2 regions of the Brucella cytisi genome follow, and region 2 is predicted to be linked to the other one. Evidence: riboswitches for the same ligand, from Rfam matches in the RefSeq annotation. Region 2 holds a riboswitch; the other holds the start of a gene.

Region 1 (7,114 bases), on a different contig from region 2:
CACGCGCGACGAAGAACGGGGTCTCTAGATTGGCGTAGAACATTATGAACAACCAGATCTGAAGATACATGAGCGCCAGGCTGGAGGAGTTACCTGATCGTTGTGCGCGGTGGAAATCGAGGAGTGGGCAGACCCCGATCCACCAGATCAGTGCAGCCAAGCCAATGAAACCCGTCGTAATCGTTATATTAAGATAGGCGTTATGTGCGTGGCCTGCGCGGGCCGCCCATGTTTCAATGTCGTATCCACCATTCACCAGCCGCGAGGTGCCCCAGAAAGCATCGTAGCCATAGCCTACCAGCGGATGTTCCGTAAGTTGCCTGATGGCGAATTTCCATATCTCGGTGCGGCCGGTGAAGGTGGGATCGGAGGCGAAGCTTTCGACGAGGCTTTTGGCTGAAGGAAAAAGGACAGTTCCCAACGTCAGATAAGCCATGATCAGAAGAGGGACATAAACCATCAGCGCTTTCACGGCGAGGCTTCGCGTTCGCACTAGGCAATATGCGAGGGTGAAGGCCAGTACTACCAGGCCGATAGAGGTCTTGTTATTTGTTCTGTACAGAAAAAAAAGCGCAAATATGGTGATTAGCGTCCCGCTGAGCCGGGCTTTTGACCGCCAAAGATACATGCCGTAGCAGCTCAACACCACCATTGCTGGCCCGGCGATGTTCTTATGGGCGAAATGTCCGCGCCACGAGCCGGCATTCGTCAACTCCAACACCTCCGCCAGATTGTGGATGGAGACGGCTGGCAAGAAGATCACGCCGAAATAGGCCAGTCCCAACACGAACAGAGAAAGCGGCTTGATGAGCCGGATGAAATGGTTTTCGTCCTCTGGCAGAAGGAGCCAGGCTAAAGCGGTAATAATGACTGTGACACTGAAAATATAGCGACGAAAAGAGAGATCAGGTTGGGTGGAAAGGATTACCGTTATGAATTGCCATCCCAGCAGTATAACAAAATACGGAAACAACACCGTACCAACCAGATTACGGTTCTGCCAGAGAACCGCGAGGCTAAGCGCGGTGAGCAGCAGCGAAAGCACCTGTTGCATCGCATTTCCCGCTTCCTGAGCGAGAAGAACATCCGGATTGCGCAGATCAATGAAAGGGGAGAGCGTGATCCAGTACAGACAAAAAATGCCAATGAACAGAATGTTTCTGTATGTTCTGCTCATATGCTATCCGTCGGGAAATAAGGTGAGAAACGCCTCAATTCAGTGTAGGTCGCAGGTCCGGCATGTCAAGCGAGAAGGCGGGAATATCAACCTCGAACAAGCTGCCGCCGTCGCCTTGCATCTGATAGCGTCCGACCATGACGCCTGACGTGGTGGTCAACGGGCATCCTGATGAATATTGAAAAGAGTCACCTGGTTCGAGAGTTGGCTGCTCGCCGACCACACCTGGCCCGCGCACTTCCTCGACGTATCCATTCGCATCAGTAATTTGCCAGTAACGTGAGCGGAGCTGCACAGTTTGCGTGGAGTTATTGGCAATCGTTATACGATAACCCCATACATAACGGTTTTCGTCGGGCTCGGACTGGTCTTCCAGATAGAAAGGTTCGACCGAAACTTCGATCCCTTGCGTTACCGCTCTATACATGTGCACCCGCCCTACATTCACATCGGCCTCGGCACCCTGCAATATGGCGAAGCCGGATCGCAATGGTGCTTGTTTATTGAACGGTTCGCCGGTTCTAGGACGCCGCTTTTAACCCACCTATCGCTAAAGTTGCGGAGGAGGTCAACAATTCGGAGCGGCAAATATGCGGCAATTGCCGAAATGTTCCGGCAATTGCATTGTTTGTGCTTCTGTTTGAAGCCTAAAAGCCACAGTATCGAGATATAGCGGCCTAGCGAGCGATCTTGAGGGCTGCTTCCACGTCGTCCATGAGGTCGTCGGTATCCTCAAGGCCGAGCGAGATTCGGAGAAGGCCGTCCGAGATACCGAGTTCAGCTTTCGCCTCGTCGCTAAGGTTCTTGTGCGTCGTGGTTGCTGGATGAGTAATAAGGCTTTTTGCATCACCCAGATTGTTGGAGATGCTGAAGACCTGCAACGCATTCTGGAACTTGAACGCTGCCTCCTTGCCGCCTTCCAGCTCCAGTGCAATGAGGGTCGAGCCACCCGTCATCTGTTTGGCGATAATGTCGGCCTGGGGGTGGTCGGCCCGTCCCGGATAGATCACGCGCTTCACGCCCTGTTTGTCTGCGAGGAAGTCAGCAACAGCGGCCGCTGATAACGTCTGCTGGCGTACACGTACGGCCAATGTTTCAAGGCCCTTCAGCATGATCCACGCATTGAACGGGCTTAGGCCCGGACCCGTATGACGGAAATAGTCCTGCAGGGTGTTTTCAACCCATTCACGGTCAGAGAGAACTACGCCGCCAAGGCAGCGTCCCTGACCGTCAATGTGTTTTGTTGCAGAATAAACAACGATATGCGCACCGAGCTCCAGTGGCTTCTGGAAAAGCGGTGTGGCGAAGACGTTATCGACGATGAGTTTGGCGCCTGCTTCGTTTGCGACCTGCGCGACGGCAGCAATGTCGATAATTTCGAGCGTCGGATTGGATGGGCTTTCAAGGAACATGACCTTGGTGTTCGGGCGAACAGCAGCTTTCCAGTTCTCAATATCGGAGCCGTCGATGATCGAGATTTCGACGCCATATTTCGGCAAGATCGTCTCAACGATGTAGCGACAAGAGCCGAAAACGGCGCGAGCGGAAATCACGTGATCGCCGGCCTGCACCTGGCACAGGATCGCAGCTGCCACTGCCGCCATACCGGAAGCGGTTGCACGTGCTTCTGCGGCACCTTCCAGCGCGCACATGCGCTTTTCGAACATGTCAGTAGTTGGATTAGCATAACGTGAATAGATGAAACCCGGATCCTCACCCTTGAAGCGCGCTTCGGCGGCTTCGGCATTCGGGTAAAGGAAACCCTGTGTCAGAAACATTGCTTCCGACATTTCAGCAAATCCGGAGCGCAGCGATCCGGCATGCACGAGCTCAGTTGCAGGGCGAAACTTGCGGGTATTCTCAGTCGTCATTTTTCCAACCTGTCGAAAGCTGGTCGGCCGGGGCAGGTTAAACGGGCCTCGGCGGCCAATAAAAAACCGGCCTTGCGAAAACGCAAAAGGCCGGTAACGAACCGCGGCCCTTTTTAGCGAATTCTTTAACGTGGCTGCAAGCCGGCCGGCCAAATCACCACGGAACACATTTCCATTATGCCTGTTGAGCAGAACCGTCAATGCCGAAACCACCTCATTTCAGGAAAAGCGCATCCCGCACGCCGTGTTAATGCTTGAATTCCTGCGGAAAACCCGGTTTCTAGCTGCCGGAAGGGTTGGCATTCTGCCCGCTAGCGGTCAATGGTCTTTGTCAAGCAATGCTTAGGCTACGGAGTATCGGGTTAATGATGCACAATGATGCTGGAATTCTGGCGGATGCGGATATTTCCGCGCTGTTTGAAAGCGGTTTGCTGGCGTCTCCACGCCCTCTTGATCCGGATCAGATACAGCCTGCAAGCCTTGATCTCAGGCTTGGCGCAAAAGCTTATCGTGTCCGCGCCTCCTTCATGCCGGGGCCCGGTACACCGGTCATGGAAAAGCTGGAACGACTGAAACTGCACGAGATCGACCTGACCGCAGGGGCAGTTCTTGAGACCGGCTGCGTTTATATCGTTCCGCTCCTCGAACGCCTGGCGCTGTCGCCGGACCTATCGGCATCGGCAAATCCGAAGAGCTCAACAGGGCGCCTCGATATCTTCACCCGCGTTATTGCTGACGGGGCACAGGAATTCGACAAGGTGCCTGCGGGATATAATGGCCCGCTTTATTTGGAAGTCAGCCCGCGCACATTCCCGATTGTTGTGCGCACGGGATCGCGCCTGTCGCAGATACGTTTCCGCAAGGGGCGTGCCCAGCTTGACGAGGCTGAACTCGCTGCACTGCATGATGCCGAAACACTGGTTGCAGCCGAGATGCCGAATATCTCCGGCGGCGGCATCGCCCTTTCGGTTGATCTTTCGGGTGGTCCTGACCGGCTGATCGGCTATCGCGGTAAGCATCACACGGCGGTTGTCGACGTCGACAAACGTGCGGCGCACGACGTTCTCGATTTTTGGGAACCGATCTATGATCGTGGCGCGCGTGAACTCGTGTTGGATCCGGATGAATTCTATATTCTCGTCTCACGCGAGGCCGTGCATGTTCCCCCGCTTTATGCGGCGGAAATGACGCCTTTCGATCCGCTGGTTGGCGAATTCCGCGTTCACTACGCAGGCTTCTTTGATCCGGGTTTCGGACATAGCGCTGCGGGTGGAACCGGCAGCCGCGCTGTTCTGGAAGTTCGCAGTCATGAGGTTCCGTTTATTCTGGAGCACGGGCAGATCGTCGGGCGTTTGGTTTACGAACACATGCTGCATCGCCCATCTGCGCTTTACGGTGTCGACCTTGGCTCCAACTATCAGGCGCAGCAGTTGAAGCTTTCCAAGCATTTTCGTTGACTATATCAGCCTCCTCCAAGCAGATATAATTAAAGATGGAGGAGACTGACCTAAGTGGTAACTGGAATCGAACGGGATCAGGACGGGAAGCGTCAAGTGGCAACGGATGCTCCACAGCGCAGGCTATCGGTCGGCATTGTTGCGCTGCCGGGTTTTACACTGAGTGCGCTGAGCCTTTTCCTCGATCCTTTTCGCCTGGCAGCAGATGATCGTGACAAGAGCCGTCAGATACGCTGTGCCTGGAAAATCTGCACGCTGTCAGGAGATCCGGTAACCTCTAGTTCCGGCATGGTCATCGAGCCAACTGCTCCTATCGGTGAACTTGACGATTGTGATTATGTTGCCGTTGTCGGCGGGCTGCTTGCACAGTATCGGCCAAGGCAGCAGACACTGATCGACCTCATCAAGCGCGCGGACCGACGCGGCAAGACGGTGGTTGGCCTGTGTACTGCAGCCTTCCTGCTGGCGGAAGCCAATCTCTTGCCAGATCGCAATTGTTGCGTCAGTTGGTTTCATCGCGACGATTTTCTGGAGCTTTTCGACGGTTATACAGCCGATACGACCAGTCTATTTCATCGTAGCGGAAGACATTTCACCTGTGCTGGCGGCCTTGGTACTGCCTCGCTGGCGCTTTCAATCATACAGAACGAGATTTCCGAGGAACTGGCGCGCAAGAGCGCATCTATCCTCATGATCCCCTATGAGCTCGTGCGTTCCGAACAGCCAGCCCTGAGTTTCAACGGTGTGCGCTCGCCAATGATCCGCAAGGCGATCCGTATTTTTGAGGAAACGCTGGAAGATCCGGTGCCGATGATCGACGTCGCACGGCGATTGGGGATTTCTGTCCGCCAGATGGAGCGTGGTTTCAAACTCGCCCTTGAGCGAACGGCATTCGAGGTTCGCGAAGAGCTTCGGGTCAAGAAAGCAAAAGAACTTTTGTCGGAAACAGGTCTGTCCCTTCTGGAAGTGGCTGTTGCGAGCGGCTTTACCGATACACGCAGCATGAACCGCTCATTTTCGCGGCAAAAGCAGAAACCTCCGCGCAATTACCGCAAACAGCGATAAACGAGTGCGGAGCTTGCGAAGGCTGCACGGACAGCCTATTTCTTGCGCGATGAATCTGTCGCTTTGACCAATAACCACTCAGGAGATTTGCATGTCGGATGGTGTGAACCGATTTCTTGGCGATACCCCCGCCCGTGTCCTGATCAAGCTGGTGCTGATCTCGCTGGTCGTCGGCGTGGTCATGAGCGCGTTTCACTGGACGCCCTATGATATTTTCTATGGTATCCGCGATTTCTTCCTGCGCCTCTGGAATATGGGCTTTTCGGCAATCTCAGGTTTTGTCGATTATCTGATCCTTGGTGCAGCAGTCGTCATTCCTGCCTTTATTTTGCTCCGTATCCTCAGCTACCGGAAATGAACTCAATTCGGTAATTGGATAGCTCAGACAGGCAATGCAACAGAAACATGGATTTACACTTAACCGGCGTGGTTTTCTGGTCCTCGCCGGTGGAGCGCTGGCGGTGTCGACCGTGCCGTTGAACATGGCGCTGGCTGTGGGAGACAATGACCCCACCCCGATTTTCAACGCTATTCGCAAGGCAAATGGTTTGCCTTTGATGACAACGGAAACCAAGCTTGAGCAGGCCGCGCTTTATCAAGCAAGGCGTATGGCGAGTTACGGAAAGATCGGCCACAGCGTCGGTTGGGGCAATGGCTTCGTCGCGCGACTGCGCCAGGCGGGTATCCGCGGGCCTGCAGCTGAAAATGTGGCATCGGGACAACGCGATACCCAAGCGGTCTTCGACGCATGGATGAAATCGCCGGGTCACCGCAAGAACATGCTCGATCCGACTTTCGAGCATTATGGCCTTGCCTGGGCCACGCCTGAAAACAAACCCACTTATATATATTGGGCTATGATGTTGGGTCTCTAACATCTCGTTTCTCCTGACAGTTCGCTGTCAGGAACTGCGACAATGCGGTGGCCGAATTATCTGTAGTTTCGATTGATTCCAGAGTAGATGATCTTCATCAGAGGGAATGCATTCGGGACAAGCATAATGGATCAGTCGCTGCAACGTGTTGGTGGCGTAACAAGGCCGTTCGACGTAACGCACCGGATGGTGATGCTGATCGCCATTCCCATGACGCTTGCTGCAATCACGACGCCGCTTCTCGGACTTGTGGACATGGGCGTTGTCGGCCAGATGGGACAGGCCGAGCTGATCGGCGGTCTGGCGATCGGCGCGCTGGTATTTGACTTCCTGCTATCGATGTTCAACTTCCTCCGCTCCGGCACGACTGGACTTGTGGCGCAGGCCGTGGGTGCGGAAGATGCAGTGGAAGAACAGGCGATCTTCTGGCGCGCAATCATTATCGCTGTGGTAGCCGGCAGTCTGATGATCCTGTGCCTGCCGATCATCATCGCTGTCTCGTCCACCTTCATGCATCCAACCTCCGCCACGCAGGAAGCCATGGCGACCTATGTGTCGATCCGCATGTTGTCGGCACCGGTTGCGCTGATCAATTATTCGATCCTCGGGCTGGTTCTTGGCCGCGGACAGGGCCTTGTCGGTCTCGGTCTTCAAGTGCTGCTCAATGGC
Region 2 (7,114 bases):
ACTGGGATCAAGGTTGCACAGGATGTTCGTTCCTTGCTGACAATCTTGATGGCGCCGTGACACATCTCAACAATCACGACGTCACGCTAATTGCCGTTTCGCGCGGACCGCTGGCAAAGCTGCAAGCTTACCAAAGGCGGATGGGTTGGCATTTTCCATGGATTTCGTCAGAAGGCAGTGATTTTAATTTCGATTACCACGTCTCCTTTACGAAGGATGAGCTCGAGAATAACCGCGTTTTCTACAATTTCGACAAGCTGGCTGCTGAAGATGCTTTTGATGAGCTGCCCGGCATGAGCGCTTTCTACAAGGACGACAGCGGTGCCATCTATCACACCTATTCCAGTTATGCCCGAGGCATCGAGGAGTGGATAGGCACTTTGATGATCCTCGACCGAGCCCCCAAGGGTCGGAATGAAAATGGCACGATGCATTTCGTCAAACGGCATGATGAGTATGAAGCACAGGCTTCCAAGCACAGCTGCTGCGGCTGATCATTCAACCGTGAAATAAATCCAAGGGAGTACTTTCAATGAAAAACGGCTCTTCTCCGTTCGTCTGGTATGAACTTATGACAACAGATGCTGACAACGCACAGGATTTTTATACAAAAGTTGTCGGCTGGACAGCGAAAGATGCCGGGGTTCCCGGCATGAAATATACATTGTTCGAAGTGCCCGGATGCATGATTGCAGGCATGATGTCGATGGCGGATATGTCAAAGGAAGATTGCGGAGGCGAACCCGGCTGGATCGGTTATGTCGGTGTCGCAAATGCAGACGAATATGCCAAAAAGGTTGAAGCTGAAGGTGGCAAGGTGCTCAGAGCAGCGCAGGATATCCCGGACATTGGACGGTTTGCGATCGTTTCGGACCCGCAAGGTGGTATCTTTGCACTTTTTGAACCGAAAGACGACATGCCGCCACCGGCTGACTTCGGTTCGCGCAAACCGGGGCATCCGGGTTGGCATGAACTGTATGCTCAAAACTGCGAGACGGTATTTTCGTTCTATGAGAAAGTTTTCGGCTGGAAGCTCTCACGCAATTTCGACATGGGGCCTATGGGCAATTACAAGGTGTTCAGTGTCGATGGCGCCGATCACGGCGGTATCATGACCGCACCTCCCGGCACTCCGGTTGGCTGGGGTTTCTACTTCATGGTCGATGGCGTGAAGAATGCTGCCAGCCGGGTCAAGTCTCTCGGCGGAGCGGTTTTGCAAGAGCCGATGGAAGTGCCGAACGGCGAATGGGTTGTTCAATGCAAGGATCCGCAAGGTGTGAACATCTCGCTCGTGGAGCCAAAACCGTAGGATAATTGCGTCTTGTGATTGACTGCCGATACATTTGCGATGATTGGTTGGACCATCGAAACGTATCGGCGGAAGATCGATCATGCACGACAGAAGGATGCGTCAGTCTCGGCAGGCAGGTACTGTTTTTGCCGCGGATGTTGGCGGGTCCTTCATTCGGCTGGCCCGCTCGGCACGTCCGGGACACATCGAACTTCTTGAAAAGTTGCCGACCCCTGCAAAAAGTTGGGATGGGTTCGGGAGCGCATTGGAAACTGCGCTTCGAACCCACGCATCGGATGAGGCGGGGCCACTTGCACTTTCCATCGCTGGATTGGTTGATCCAGTAACAAGTTCCGCTTTCTCGGCGAACATTCCTTGCATCACCGATCACAGATTAAGTCTTGAACTCGGCGAGCGATTGGAGCGACAGGTAATCGCCGCCAATGATGCTGATTGTCTGGCCCTTGCAGAAGCTATCGAAGGGGCTGGTAAGGGGCACGACATAGTTTTTTGCGCAGTGCTGGGCACAGGTGTTGGCGGCGGACTTGTTATCGACGGTCGATTGGTTCGCGGTAAAGCCGGTTTGACTGGCGAATGGGGGCATGGCCCGATCCTCAACACATGTGTAGAAATAGACGGACAAACAGTGTCGGTTCCTCGCTTCGATTGTGGCTGCGGTCAGAGCGGTTGCGTCGATACGATTGGCGGCGCGCGCGGGATCGAAAAACTGCACCAGTTTTTGAACGGTATAGATGCGAGTAGCCATGCGGTCCTGCAGGAATGGCTGGAAGACAGACCGGAGGCGAGACGGACGATTACCGCTTATCTCCAGCTGGTTGCCGATCCGCTTGCAGCCGTCGTCAACATAACAGGCACGTCGATTATTCCGGTTGGTGGTGGACTTGCTACTGCTTCCGAATTGATCTCCGCACTTGATACGGCCGTCAGGGCCAGAATTTTGCGGAAAATGAACCAGCCATTGGTCGTTCCGGGTGTATTCGGCAGTGATGGCGGTTTGGTTGGGGCCGCAATATTGGGGCATCAGACGTGAGCGTGTTACTTGAAGTCTGCGTAGATAGCGCCGAAGGGTTGCGGTCGGCAATAGAAGGTGGTGTGGATCGTATCGAGCTCTGTTCTGCGCTTGAGCTTGGTGGTTTGACGCCTTCGCTGGGATTGATGGAGCTTGCCTCGAAAGCGCCAATCCCGGTTTACGCAATGATCAGACCGCGCGCGGGCAATTTCTGCTTTTCGACAGAAGATGAAGCCATCATGGTGTCGGATATTCGTAATGCCAGAAATGCCGGTTTGGCCGGTGTTGTCATTGGAGCTTCGCTGAGCGACGGTTCTCTTGATGTCGCCATGTTGGAAAGACTGGTTGCAGAAGCAAAAGGCCTTGGAACGACGCTTCATCGCGCATTCGATCTCGTTCCGAATATGGAGATTGCCGTACAGCAAGCAATTGCACTCGACTTCGAGCGCATTCTGACGTCTGGTCTGTCACAAACTGCGGAAAAGGGGTTGGATAATCTGCGGGTGCTGGCTGAGTTGGCTGGTGGCCGAATCCGCATCATGCCCGGCAGCGGCGTCAACGCGGAGAATGCGAGACGGATCGTGGAGGCAACGGGCGCGACAGAGATTCATGCTTCATGCCGTGTCCCGGTCGAAGAGAAGGATTCTCGTGCTATCGCTTTCGGTTTTGCCGCAGAACAATCATTTCGGACATCAGCTCAGCGTGTAAGCGCGTTGAAAGCCGCCTTAGAAAAAATTTGAAGGACGTTCATTCCAAATTTTGTAAGTCGCTGAGTGCAACATTCATAAACTGATCGGCAAAAGAAATGGAAATTTCTCATACACTTTAAGGCGACACTTAAACCCTATTGCCACCCCGAAAGAGTTTGAGTAGAAGTGACATCACATCAAGAGTTGGGGAGACGCCCAACGCCAACCTGCCTCTCCGGGCAAGGTGGTACTCTCTGTAAAGAGAGGATGTGGCCAAACCGGCAAATATACGGATAAAGCCACTCGCGTCCTCCCCCAACATAAACTAGGGACCGACGCGACATGCCGATTAAAATTCCTGACGATCTGCCAGCAACCAGTGTTCTCCAGGCCGAGGGCGTCATGGTCATGCGCGAAGCAGATGCCATTCGTCAGGATATTCGTCCGCTGAAGATCGGCCTTCTCAATCTGATGCCGAACAAGGTCACGACAGAGACGCAAATTGCGCGTCTGCTTGGCGCGACACCGCTGCAGGTCGAGCTAACTCTTGTTCGTATCACCAACCATGTGGCGCGCCATACGCCTGCCGATCACATGTTGTCGTTCTACCAGCCGTGGGAAGAGGTGCGGGACCAACGCTTTGACGGTTTTGTCATCACCGGTGCTCCGGTCGAACGCCTCGAGTTCGAGGAAGTCACCTATTGGGATGAGATGCAGCGTGTCTTCGATTGGACGCAGACCCATGTGCACCGGTCACTGAATATATGTTGGGCCGCACAGGCTGCCGTCCATCATTTCCACGGCATGGGCAAGTACGAGCTGCCGGGCAAGGCGTCAGGCGTCTATAGCCAGCGCAACCTTGCGCCGTCGTCTCCCTACCTTCGTGGCTTTTCGGATGATTTCAAAATCCCGGTTTCACGTTGGACCGAAGTGCGCAAGAGCGACATTCCAGCCGAGAGTGAGCTGAAGGTTTTGGTCGATAGTCCGGAAACGGGCCTTTGCCTGCTGGACGATCCACGTCATCGCGCGCTGCATATGTTCAATCACGTGGAGTACGACACAACGTCGCTTGCCGATGAGTATTTCCGCGACATTCAGGCTCAGCCTGAAACAAAGGTTCCAGCCAACTATTTCCCCGGAGATGACGCGACGCGCCAGCCGGAAAACCGCTGGCGCAGCCACGCACATCTTCTGTTTGGAAACTGGATCAACGAGATGTATCAATCGACGCCTTACAACCTGCAAAATATCGGGAAGCGTTAAGGGCACACAGTAAGGAAAGCGCGACCAGAATGCATCCGATCCACGGCAGGGCTTGCAAGTTCCAGTGCCGTAAAGCAAGTCCGCCCGTGGCCGTGCCAAGCGCTACGCCTATGTGCATGGCAGATAGATTGATCCCGACACCGGCATCTGCCGTTGCGGGATCGGTCGTGATGAGAAAGCTCTGAACGACCGGAGATATCATCCAACTTATACAAGCCCAGATCATCAGTACCGCGCCGAAAATAGTGCTGGACCCTGTTGCAAGCGGTATCGTTGCTAACGCAGTCAGATAGAGAAGTGGCGTCAGCTCGATAGCCAACCTTGGTGAAAGCTTGTCGACGAGCAGTCCGCCGAGATAACCGCCTGTCATTCCGGCCACGCCGAACGCCACCATCGCCCAGATGACTTTCTGTGAAGAGATGTGGACAGCCTCCAGAAGATAGGGTGACAGATAGGCGAACAAGACGAAATGACCGCCGATCATCAGGATGGAAACCAATTGTGCTGATACCAGCCGGAAGGATTTCAGGTGCGGCATATAAGGTGGCAAGCCACGCAGGCTTCGTCCTGCACGAGGCAGGGAAAGCAACGACAGGAGCAGCACCAAAGCTGCCGCCAGTGCCAGGCACAGGAAGACCGCACGCCAGCCCAGCCAATCGTTGACAATCATTCCCGTGGGGACACCGGCCACCATCGATCCGCTTATACCCATGAATATGATCCCGATGGCGCGTCCGCGCATTGCGGGACTAACCAGCTCTGTCGCCAGCATGGTGGCAATCAGGCAGACGACGGCACTTGCGGAGGCCATGCCGATGCGCGCGATAAACAGGACAGCATAATTGGGGCTAATGCTCGCGATGATATTGCTTGCGATGAAAACGCCCAAGGCGAAGACGAGGACGGCTTTCCGTTCGAAGCGCGTTGTTAGAACGAATGCCAGTGGTGCTGTGAGAGCGAAGGTAATCGAGAAGATTGATGTCAGCTGCCCGGCGGCACTGACTGAGACATTCAAACCGGGTGCGATGCCCGGAAGAATGCCGACAATAATGTTCTCGGCGGTGCCGGTAACGAAGGTAGCCAGCACCAGCACAAATAACCGGATGTCCATATTTGCCATTCCCTTTCATGGTAACACCATGCGGGCAGCAAATGGCCCGGCATGGCGATATTGCATGCCGGGTTTCGAGGCAAAGCTTCGGTTATCCCTGATATAACTTCATAACATCCAAACTGGCTTCTGGCCAGTTTCTCGCTGTTTAGCTGGCGGCACGCGCCAGCCATCTGTGCCAGTCGTCCTCTGAGCCGTGGAAAACGTTCAGGTCAATCTTACCGTTCACACCCTGCGACAGACCCGACCCAGAATACTGCCAGAAGGTCCATGGGCGACCCGGATAGACCTTCGACGGATGCTGGGCAACGGCACGCAGCCAGAATGGATAGTTGGTGAAGGCACCTTTCAGGTTATCGTCATAGAAGTCCGGAGCTGTATAGATGATTGGCCGCTTGCCATAATGCTGCTCCAGCCTGTCCATGAAGACCTGCATCTTTTCCCGCACCTGCGCCGGAGAAGGCCGACGCTTGCAGGAGGAATCGCCGTTCCATTCTACGTCGATGACAGGTGGAAGCGCATCGGCTTCCTTTGGAACATTGCGGATGAACCAATCGGCCTGCTGGCTTGCCACGCGGCACCAGTAGAAAAAGTGGTATGCGCCGCGTTTGATGCCCGCTGCTTTCGCTTCGCGCCAGTTCTTGCGGAACATGGGATCGAGGTGGTCGCCGCCGTCGGTCGCCTTGATATAGGCGAAGTTTGCACCTTGCGTGCGCAGTCTCACCCAATCGATATCACCCTGCCAGCGGGAGACGTCCACACCGTGCACTGCCAGCTTGCGCGGCGATGAGCGTCCAAAATTGATTGGTTTCGCATCACGAAAGCGGTGGCTGTAGACTTTCGATCGTTCCTGTGGTGCGAGGCGCACCGGCGGATAGGCTGCGACTTCCGGCTTTGGAACAGAGATGCGCGCCTGGGGGCGTTCCTGCAACTGCGGTTGCGGTGTAACGGGAGCAGGCGGCTCGGCCTTGAACGGACCCGCATCCGGAATGGGGCCGGCCCAAGCTAGAACTTCTTCCTGTTCAGCAGCTGGCATCGGCTGAAGTGCGCTCGCCATTTCGCTCAAGGGGGCGGGCGGAACCGGGCGAGCCACCGAACTTGTGGTCTCAGCCGATGTCTTCGACTGGAGCATAATGCTGTCGATGCCCGAACTTGACGTACAGCCCGTCAAAGCGGCGCAGGCAAGGGCAATGACTGATACAACCGAAGAACGCATGAGCACCCGTAACGCAAAACAAATGGGCTGCAACGCTCCCTCCGAGCTAATTGCTAATCAAAGCTTACCGGGAAATGCTGAATCCAAAGTTTACGAAATTGCTAATGCACATTCTCTAATTCGATTGTTCGAGAATTTTTATCAGCGCTGTTGCCGAATTCTCCAATGCAGTTTCATCAAATCCTGAGAATCCGAGGATAAGCCCCTGACGTGGCGTCAGTTTTGTATAGAGCGTTGATAGCGGATGAGCCTCGATACCAGCATCTGCAAGAATAGTGGCAAGGCGCGTATCGCTTTTCCCGTCTGGCAAAGCCAGCAGCAATGAAAGCCCGGCAGGAGGGGCTTCAATTCGAAAAAACGTCGGATCTCCGGGAGCGAGCGCTGCAATCAGTTTACGCCGCCGCGATGCATGTATGCGCCGCATGCGCCTGATGTGCTGTGCAAAGGCTCCCGTTTCGATAAAACTGGCCAATGCCGGTTGGGCCAAGGGCGATGGCGCTGGGAATAAGGTTTG

The links. Region 2 has a riboswitch for S-adenosylmethionine ahead of metA (homoserine O-acetyltransferase MetA). Riboswitches for the same ligand answer to the same signal wherever they lie in the genome.
Region 1: linked by a shared signal. The riboswitch ahead of AAE521_RS05780 (O-succinylhomoserine sulfhydrylase) and the one ahead of metA (homoserine O-acetyltransferase MetA) in region 2 are both predicted to bind S-adenosylmethionine.

The regions. Positions count from the first base shown of each region.
Region 1 covers NZ_JBCAUP010000004.1:242,060-249,173, reverse strand. The annotation lists gene AAE521_RS05790 (O-antigen ligase family protein) at 1-1,177, opposite strand, end outside; gene apaG (Co2+/Mg2+ efflux protein ApaG) at 1,212-1,604, opposite strand; gene AAE521_RS05780 (O-succinylhomoserine sulfhydrylase) at 1,855-3,048, opposite strand; SAM riboswitch at 3,140-3,219, opposite strand; gene AAE521_RS05775 (2'-deoxycytidine 5'-triphosphate deaminase) at 3,414-4,505, shown strand; gene AAE521_RS05770 (GlxA family transcriptional regulator) at 4,560-5,570, shown strand; gene AAE521_RS05765 (DUF6460 domain-containing protein) at 5,662-5,928, shown strand; gene AAE521_RS05760 (CAP domain-containing protein) at 5,963-6,445, shown strand; gene AAE521_RS05755 (MATE family efflux transporter) at 6,572-7,114, shown strand, end outside.
Region 2 covers NZ_JBCAUP010000010.1:10,090-17,203, reverse strand. The annotation lists gene AAE521_RS10525 (DUF899 domain-containing protein) at 1-494, shown strand, start outside; gene AAE521_RS10520 (VOC family protein) at 533-1,309, shown strand; gene AAE521_RS10515 (ROK family protein) at 1,392-2,342, shown strand; gene AAE521_RS10510 (copper homeostasis protein CutC) at 2,339-3,061, shown strand; SAM-I-IV-variant riboswitch at 3,200-3,309, shown strand; gene metA (homoserine O-acetyltransferase MetA) at 3,353-4,273, shown strand; gene AAE521_RS10500 (MFS transporter) at 4,218-5,384, opposite strand; gene AAE521_RS10495 (glycoside hydrolase family 25 protein) at 5,533-6,600, opposite strand; gene pdxR (MocR-like pyridoxine biosynthesis transcription factor PdxR) at 6,716-7,114, opposite strand, start outside.